Regions from separate parts of the Carnobacterium antarcticum genome, predicted to be linked through region 2. Evidence: riboswitches for the same ligand, from Rfam matches in the RefSeq annotation. Region 2 holds a riboswitch; the other holds the start of a gene.
What was found. Region 2 has a riboswitch for thiamine pyrophosphate ahead of thiM (hydroxyethylthiazole kinase). Riboswitches for the same ligand answer to the same signal wherever they lie in the genome.
Positions count from the first base shown of each region.

Region 1: another riboswitch for thiamine pyrophosphate. It lies ahead of thiT (energy-coupled thiamine transporter ThiT); the one in region 2 lies ahead of thiM (hydroxyethylthiazole kinase).

Region 1 covers NZ_CP010796.1:255,103-259,527, reverse strand. The annotation lists gene cls (cardiolipin synthase) at 82-1,533, opposite strand; gene thiT (energy-coupled thiamine transporter ThiT) at 1,681-2,265, opposite strand; TPP riboswitch at 2,341-2,443, opposite strand; gene NY10_RS01375 (hypothetical protein) at 2,530-3,606, opposite strand; gene NY10_RS01370 (GNAT family N-acetyltransferase) at 3,658-4,179, opposite strand; gene NY10_RS01365 (HD domain-containing protein) at 4,217-4,425, opposite strand, start outside.
Region 2 covers NZ_CP010796.1:2,000,441-2,004,865, reverse strand. The annotation lists gene thiE (thiamine phosphate synthase) at 314-946, opposite strand; gene thiD (bifunctional hydroxymethylpyrimidine kinase/phosphomethylpyrimidine kinase) at 936-1,751, opposite strand; gene thiM (hydroxyethylthiazole kinase) at 1,748-2,488, opposite strand; TPP riboswitch at 2,662-2,760, opposite strand; TPP riboswitch at 2,818-2,915, opposite strand; gene NY10_RS12620 (hypothetical protein) at 3,095-3,265, opposite strand; gene NY10_RS09465 (ASCH domain-containing protein) at 3,397-3,837, shown strand; gene NY10_RS09460 (hypothetical protein) at 3,867-4,112, shown strand; gene NY10_RS09455 (hypothetical protein) at 4,300-4,425, shown strand, end outside.

The DNA of each region.
Region 1 (4,425 bases), 860 kb from region 2:
CTTTTCATTAAAAATCCCTTAAAAAAAAGACGCAAAAATAATGGTTTGACCAACTATTTCTACGTCTGAAAAGTTACTTTGTTATAAAATTGGTGAAAATAATCTAGAAAATGTTTGTTTAAATTTCAGCCAACGCGATTGTCCATCTAATAGGGATTGAGTCAATAAATAACTGCTTTCGATATCTTTATAAAAAATTTCTTTTTGTTGTCTGGCAATCTCTGGGTCATAAATAAAAGCATTTACTTCAAAATTTAGTTTGAAACTTCGAATATCAAAATTAGCTGTTCCAATTGAGCAGATTTCGCCGTCTATCACAATTGTTTTGGCGTGTAAGAACCCATTATTATAGATGTAAACTTCAGCTCCAGCGGCTACCAATTCGGCAGCGTAGTAAGTAGTTGCTCGGTAAATAAACGGATGATCTGGTTTATTAGGAATCATGATTTTAACATCAATACCAGACATGACGGCTATTTCAATAGTCTCCAGTACTGAATCATCCGGTACAAAATAAGGAGTTTGGATAAAAACGGATTCTTTTGCCATACTGATCATCTTAATGTACCCTTTTTTGATTTGTTGGGTTTCAGTATCCGGCCCGCTTGAAACGATCTGCATGTTTGACTTGCCTTTTTTCTTCATTAGCGGAAAATAACTTTCTTGGTATTCTAACTTATGATGAGAAACCGTCGCGTTCCAATCCATTAGAAAGCGGCTTTGCAAGGGCAAAACGGCATTGCCTTCAATTTTCAAATGAGTATCACGCCAATACCCAAATTTTTTATATTCTCCTAAGTATTCATCCCCAACGTTGAAACCGCCAGTGTAGCCAATTTTCCCATCGATAATAACAATTTTTCTGTGGTTGCGGTAATTAAAACGTAAATTTATAAAGCTAAAGCGGGAACCAAAAAAAGTTTCAGCTTCCCCTCCTAAAGCTTTTAGCTTTTTAAAAAATTTAGGTTTCAAAGCACGGGATCCTAACGCATCATAAATAACAAAAACTTCTACACCCGCTGCTGCCCGTTCTTCAAGAGCCGCTAAAACGCGATTTCCGATTTTATCATCTTTAAAAATATAATAAATCATATGAATATGATGCTCAGCTTTGTAAATGTCTTTAATCAATGCATCGTATTTTTCAGCACCATCTGTAAAAATTTGTATTTTGTTGCCTTTTGTTAAAATAGATTCATCGCTTTCAAGAAACAAACTTGCCATTTCTTTGGCATTTTCTGTTGCTTGTCTACTGGACAGCAAATCTTCATCATCTGCCAGCATTTCTTTTTGTGCTTGAACAAGTTCAGGCATTCCTATGCTTTCTTGAGCTTTAATATCGAAAATCTTTTTGCGGGATAATTTATTCCCGATAAATAAATAAAAAACAAACCCCACTCCCGGCAACAACATCAAAACCAATAACCATGCCCATGTAGCTGCGATATCTCGTTTTTCTCGAAAAACAGTGATCATGGCAAAAATGATATTTAAAACAATAATAGCTAATATACTCATCCAAACTATTTGCATATGTTAATCCTTTCGAAACTTTTATTCTTATCTTACTATGTTCTTTTTTCTATTGCTAGCATTATTCAACTTAGAGCGCCTTTTAAAACAAATAAAGAAGCATCCGCTTCAAAAAAAGAATCGGATGCTTTTGTTTTATCGTTTAATTCATTGGAAGCTTGATGCAGTTGGTTCTTTTGGTACAAACAAATGAGGTGCTGTTTTGTTAAAGAGAAGCAACACAATGCCTGTTGCAAACATAGTCGCCAATGCGCTTCCTCCGTTGGCAAGAAACGAATACCATAATGGACTCATTCCTTCTGGTGCATAACTTCCCCAAAAGTAATACCCTGCTATAAAGTGCCAGAAAAAACGAGCTATCGTTCCAACGATTGTTGCTAAAATGATATATCCTGCTTTTTTGACAGGTTGCTTTGCGCGAAAAGCTTGTTGAAGGGGTTTAGCAAAAAAACCAGCAAATCCCGTAAACATAAACGCTACAAAATACTCAATAAAACCTTGCAGCAGATTTAAAATAGCGACATCACCCGTCAAGTAATGTAATACTCCCCATAAAAATCCAGATGCAATACCTGCTACAGCGCCTCTTCGAAGGGCATACAGTATCATCGGGATCATTCCCAATGATATAGTAAAACCTGTACCGACAGTCGTCGGCAATAAGGATAAAACAATGGCTAAAGCTGCGACAATCGTTCCTTCGATCCATACCCGTAATCGTGTATTTTCCATAAAAAAATCCTCCTTTAGTGTGTCGAACAGTGCCACACAACAAAGGAGGAGCTCAAATTATCTTTTAAGATAAATCATTTGCCCCGTCACAATTCCTACGCTCGTGTTAACGAACAGGTTCGAAGGGTCAGAATCTAGGATTCAATCTCAGCTTTTTACAGCACCCCTTTGTGATGGTTGTTCAGTTAGTTTTTACTCTTCAAATACTACGGACAAAAAAGCTTTTTGTCAACTCTTTCTTCCGGCCGGCTTAATCCATACGCTTTATTCAGCCGATGAAAAAGCTGAACTTTCTTGATTCATTTCCTCTTTATCGTTTGAACCTGAGTCTATGTCAACCTCAGAGTCTTTAGGTATCTCTGGACTCGAAGAATCTTCTGGCTCTTCAGCCGTATCTGAAGAATTTTCTTTAGCTGGAAGTTCTGGTTCTTGCGTATCTTTTTGTGGCGCCGTCCAGTTGCTTTGAGGACTCTTTGTTGTCTTAGGAGTGGGCTGCCATGTATTTTGATTCGTTGTGCTGCTTTTGACAGAGGTAGAAGTTGATGCTTCATCTTGTTCCGACTCTTCTTGCAGAGCAGCCTCTTTTTCAATTGCTTCCATTCGTTCTTGCTCAGCCAGTCGTTCTTCTTCCAACACTCGTTCTTGTTCTTCTTGTTCTTGAAGCAGTTGTTGTTCTATAACCCTTAATTTAGTTTCTACCAACGCTAATGTTTCAAAAAGTGCTGTTTGGACTTTCTTATTTTTTATCGCTGTAATCATTGCTTTTACTTCATCGTACTGCACTTGAGTAACATCTTCTTTGACTATTTCTGTTTTGGGCTCCTCAAACAATTCAGCTAAAGTTTTCTCAGCTTTTTTTATTGCTTCATATTGATCTTTCGCTTCAGTCAAATATACCTTCAATTCGTCATATAGCAACGGAAAACGTTTTTTTATTTTTTCTAAATGAGTTTGTGCTTGTTCTAATTGGCTTTCAGACACTTCGTCAGCTAATATATTATCTATTAACAAAGATTGAACAACTTTTTGAGCTTGATACCCTTCTTCGGCTGCTCTCACTTCAGTTAGAAGCTCTTTTTTTAAAGGGCTGTCAGGAAGTTCTTTGACTTTATCTAAAGCAATTGATAGTTGCTTTTCCGTAATACCTTTTGCTAACGTCTCTTTTGCTTCCGTTTCAAATAAAGCAGCGACTAGCTTTTCTGCTTCTTTTGTCTCATCTAGCTTTTGTTCTGCTTGTTTAAATTTTTCAGTTTGTACATAACGATGGTATTTAGTGCCCCCCATGATCGTTGCTACCGTTAGCAGCACAAGAAGTGAAAGAACGATATTTTTTTTAGTCATTTTCTGAATCCCTTCTGGTCTTTCTCTGTTTTGTTTTTTATCTTTCATGTACTATATTTTTTTTGAGTAAATAAACTTGTACGCTCCATCTTCCTTGCTTCGTTTTTTTGTATCGACAAATCCCGTTTTTAAATACAGCATTTGCCCGCTTAGATTATCATAGTCAACTGCTAATACAATCTCATCGATCGAATCAAAATTTTCTTTAATGAATAGCGGCAATCGTTCCATCGAAAGTTTTCCGTATCCTTTGTTTTGAAAACGCTCGTCAATGGAATGCGCATGTAATAATAAAGCATTCTCCTCGGTTGGATAAGTCGAAAACCCCTTTTCTTTTTGTAAAATGAAAAATCCTACTAAGGTTTCTTCCTTTAAAATCAAAACCGGAAATTTTTTAGTTTCATGGAGACTATCGGTCATTGCTGTCATCGGCTTAACAGTATAAGGTGTTTCTTTTAATTGATAGTTTTCAAATAGAACTGCATCTGCTATTGTAGCTTCTTTCAATATTATTTCATCAGCCAGTACCATATAGCCTTCACCGCCTCTATAAATTTCACCTAATCGTACCACGAGTTCTAGCTTAAACTTTGTTTAGTGCTTCTATTTTTCAACGGTCGCCTTCCCACTCTTGAAAAAACTCCTTTAGATAGTTTTCCATATAAATATGTCGGTGACTTGCCATTTTTTTGCCAACGGATGTATTCATCGTACTTTTTAATTTTAAAAGCTTCTCATAAAAATGCATGATGCCAGTATCTTCACCAGAACGGTACTGTTCAAGCGTTAAATTTTCTCTTGGAAGAAGGTCTGGATGGT
Region 2 (4,425 bases):
TCAAATTTGATATGAATGAATAATAAAGAGGTTTTTGAAGGAAGACACTATATTCATACCTTCTTAAATAAAATGACATATACACAAAACTAATTTGGGCTATTATATTACTTTTTTTTATTTCTCAGAATAAAGATAACTATGAATAAAAAACACAATAAAAACAAACTAAATCCCATAGAACCATGCTCCTCTTTTCATAAAATAATGACAACTTTATTTTTACTTTCCATAACTTCAATCAATTTTACAGTAAAAAGAGTTTGCATAACAATTTAATGATGCAAACTCTTTTTTTGTTCGTCCTAAACAATCAATTTATATTTTCTAAAAGCAGATTCTCAACCGTTTGCTTAATATCTTTGCTGTGGCAGATAACTGAAATAACCGACACGCCGTCTGCTCCTGAAGAACGAACAGCACTAGCATTTTCTTCTGTAATTCCTCCTATGCCAACAATTGGGAAATTGCCAGCCTGTTTTCGCATCGCACTTAAAAAAGGCAATCCAGCAGGAGGTTTTGCATCTGTTTTAGATTTTGTTCTATATATCGGACCAATTCCCACGTAATCTGCTCCGTTAAGTATAGCTTGTTTCATTTCTCTAGAATTGTGTACAGAAACGCCCACTATTTTTCCTTTTGCTTGTTCACGAAATGTCGAAAGGGCTAGATCTTCTTGGCCGACATGGATACCATCAGCGTTTAGCTTAAGTGCGAGCTCCACATCATCATTAACGATAAACGGCACTTGGTAACTTTGGCACATTTTTTGGCAAGCACGGGCAAACTCTTCATAAGCTGCGCCTATTAAAGCTCCTTCGCCTTTTTCACGTAATTGGAAACAGGTGATTCCCGCTTGTAAGGCTTCTTCGAGCGTTTTCAGTGGGTCTTTTTTGCAGTTTACAGTGCCCATTATAAAATAAACATTCAATCTATTACAATCCATTCACTTCTACCTCGCAGACTCCTTGCTCGCGTTTATAAGCAAAATGATTCGTTGGTCCATGACCATTCCCAATATGAAGAGGCGTAGAAATAGCTAAGTGAATAAATCTTTTCGCTTCAATAATCGATTCCTGCAGCGGTAGCCCTTTTGCTATATTTGCTGTAAGAGCTGCCGAGAACGTACAACCTGTCCCATGTGTATCTTTTGTTTGGACACGAGGAGTCGTTATCGTAAAAGATTTCTGGTGAGTATACACTCTGTCCGTCGCCTGATCTTCATCTAAATGCCCGCCTTTTATGACCACGCATTGAACCCCCATTTGCAGGATTCGCTCTGCAGCTCTTTCAATATCTTTAGAATCTTTGATGCGTATACCGGTTAGTATTTCTGCTTCTGGAATGTTTGGTGTGCAAATGGTTGTATTCGGTAAAAGTTTTTCGATTAATGCCGTTACTGCTGCATCTTGCAATAGACTTGCCCCGCCTTTTGCAATCATGACGGGATCGACGACCAATGGAATTTTTTGTTGATGTACAATTCCAGCTACAACTTCAATAATCTCAGCCGAAAACAACATACCTGTTTTCATTGCTTGTACAGAAAAATCATCTAGTACGTTTTGCAGTTGTTGCTGTACAAAGCTAGGCGTTACTTCAAAAATGCCATGTACACCGAGCGTATTTTGGGCAGTTAAAGCTGTTACTACTGTCGTTCCAAAGACACCAAGTTCTTGAAAAGTTTTTATATCCGCTTGGATCCCAGCGCCGCCGCCTGAATCTGATCCCGCAATCGTTAATGCAATCATCTCTTTACCTCCGCTAACTTTTGTAATGCATTCATCATTTGTACAGCAAATATTCCTACTTCCTCTGTACTTTGTTCAGCAGCTTGTTTGTAGTCTTTTAAAGTCGTAACTAAGCCTTCAAGCGGTTTTGCACTGCTAGCAAGAGAAGCTGCACAGATGGCGCTTAATAAACAACCTGTACCCGTGATGCGTGTAGCGATTTCCCTGCCTCCAGCAATATGAAGTCCTTTGTGCCCATCTGTTACGAAATCAGATTCCCCAGTTACAACAACCAGACACTTGTACTGCAAAGCAACCCGCTTCGCTACCCTAGCGATATCTATTTCGCCTATGCCGCTATCTACACCTTTTGACTGCCAATCTTCACCTGCAATTGCTGCTAATTCACCTGCGTTACATCGAATCAAATCAAACTGAATTTCCTTTAAAAGGTGCTGAACCAATTGTTTTCGATAGTTTGTGGCACCTACGCCTACAGGATCGAGCACAATAGGAATGCCCAACTCGTTTGCTTTTTTGCCAGCAAGCAGCATGGCTTTTGCTGTACGGTCATTCACCGTTCCAATATTAATAAGCACTGCTTGGGCAATCGAGACTATTTCAGAAACCTCATTCACTTCATCAGCCATGATAGGCGAAGCACCAATTGCAAGTAAGCCGTTAGCCGTGAAATTAGCGACAACATAATTTGTCATGCAGTGCACTAAAGGGGCTGCTTTTTTAATTTGTGATAACATGCTTGATCCCTCTTTCTTTTAATTTTTTATCTAACATTTAAGTTTACTATTCGTACTGACTCATCTATATTTCTTTCAAATCACTTCAAAATACACTAATCCCAGCCCTCCTTTTTTGAACGCAAGCACAAAAAAAGCCCCTACAAAAGTTGTAGAGACTAAAAAAGTGTATAAGAAAACCACTAATTGCTCCCTACGTCAGTATTAACTAACAGGTTCAAAGGGTCAGGTTTTAGCCTTCTCAACACAAGTGTGTCCCCCCGCGATTAAAAATTTTACAAAAGAAAAGCTCCCCATAATAATGGAGAGCTCAGTACATATCATTCAATACATATGTACATAGTGCTCCCTGCGTCAGTGTTAACTGACAGGTTCAAAGGGTCAGGTTTTACCTTCTCAACACAAATGTGTCCCCCTGCAAAACATTTAATTACTGATAAGCTTACTATATCTAAAATAGTTAATCAATCATCTTCAGATAAACCCTGTTAACCTTCACAATCAGAAATCTTATGATAAGTAGTGTTATAATGTTTTTCATCTCACTTTTATAGAGAATAGTTTCATTTTATTCGTTACCACATACATTTTGTCATAAACAGATCTTTACTTTTTTGAAGACAGTATACCTAAAGTCACGAAAACAGAAAAGATAAGAGTTCCGATCAGAGCTGAGGTGAAATCAATACTTTGTCCTTTAAAATATTGAGTAACTAAATTAGCTGTTAGATACAGTCCTGCAAGTAGAGCAACTCTTTTAATTTTATTCTTATTCATTTTAATCCTTCTTTCCTTCCTTTTTCTGATTTCACTTTAACACACGTTTTTGATTAAACACTACCATGTTATTTTATTTAAGTTTATACTAATTATAGTTGCATAATAACATTTTCGAATAGGGGATTTTTATGAAAGCAAAACAAATGTGGAATAATTTTATACAGTTACATCCAGAATATCAAGATTCTGCTTATAGTGCTTGGAGTTACGGAGCGATTCCTGATCAATTGGCAGAGTTAACGCTAAAAAATATTAAAACAGCTACAACATCTGCCTATGAATTATATGCTCTAGAAGATGAACCATTACCTCAAGTGAATGAGTTAAGTATCATACTAGATAGTAATGACAACGCTATATGCATGACAAAAACGACAAAAGTTTACGTTGTTCCTCTTAATGAGGTCTCTGCAGAACATGCCTTCAAAGAAGGTGAAGGCGATAGAACTTTAACTTATTGGAGAAAAGAACACATAGACTTTTTCACAAAAATATATCAGGAGACTAACCTTAGATTCAGCGAGAATATTCCAGTTGTTTGTGAAGAGTTTGAAATGATTTATAACTGATTGTCTTTTTATACAGAGGAGTAATTATTTTGAAAAAGAGATTAATAAATTTAGCTTTGTTAAGCATTGTTCCAATTATTTTAGCAACATTAGCACACTTTATCTGGGGCGTTCATTCAAGTTTGATAGCTGGTATCCTTTACGTTGTTTTGTTCGTATTTAATTTGCCTAGCGGAAGTTTCATAAGTACCAATAGCGATTACAATATTAAAAGAGTGAATCCTCATTATAAAGCTGAAAAGCAAGATTTTAGTTCTTTAAACAGCAGCCTTTAATCACATTAGCTGTCTTAGTTTTATTAACTATTGTGAGCTTCCTTATCTATTTTCAGCAAATACAAAACTAGTGTTTAATTATTGTTCGCCCTGTTCCATCCCTACCTTTTTAATAAAGTTCGTATTATACTACGACTATACTGATAAATTGCTTTAATTTTAACATAATAATAAGGAGATGATCATTGTGTATGACATTCAAAACTCTCATGACTTAGTTCAAGCTTTGAATAAAAAAGAAGATGAAATCGTTGTTACAGGCAGTTATTGTAAAGAATTAAAAACATTGATAGCTGCAAACGTACCAGACTCT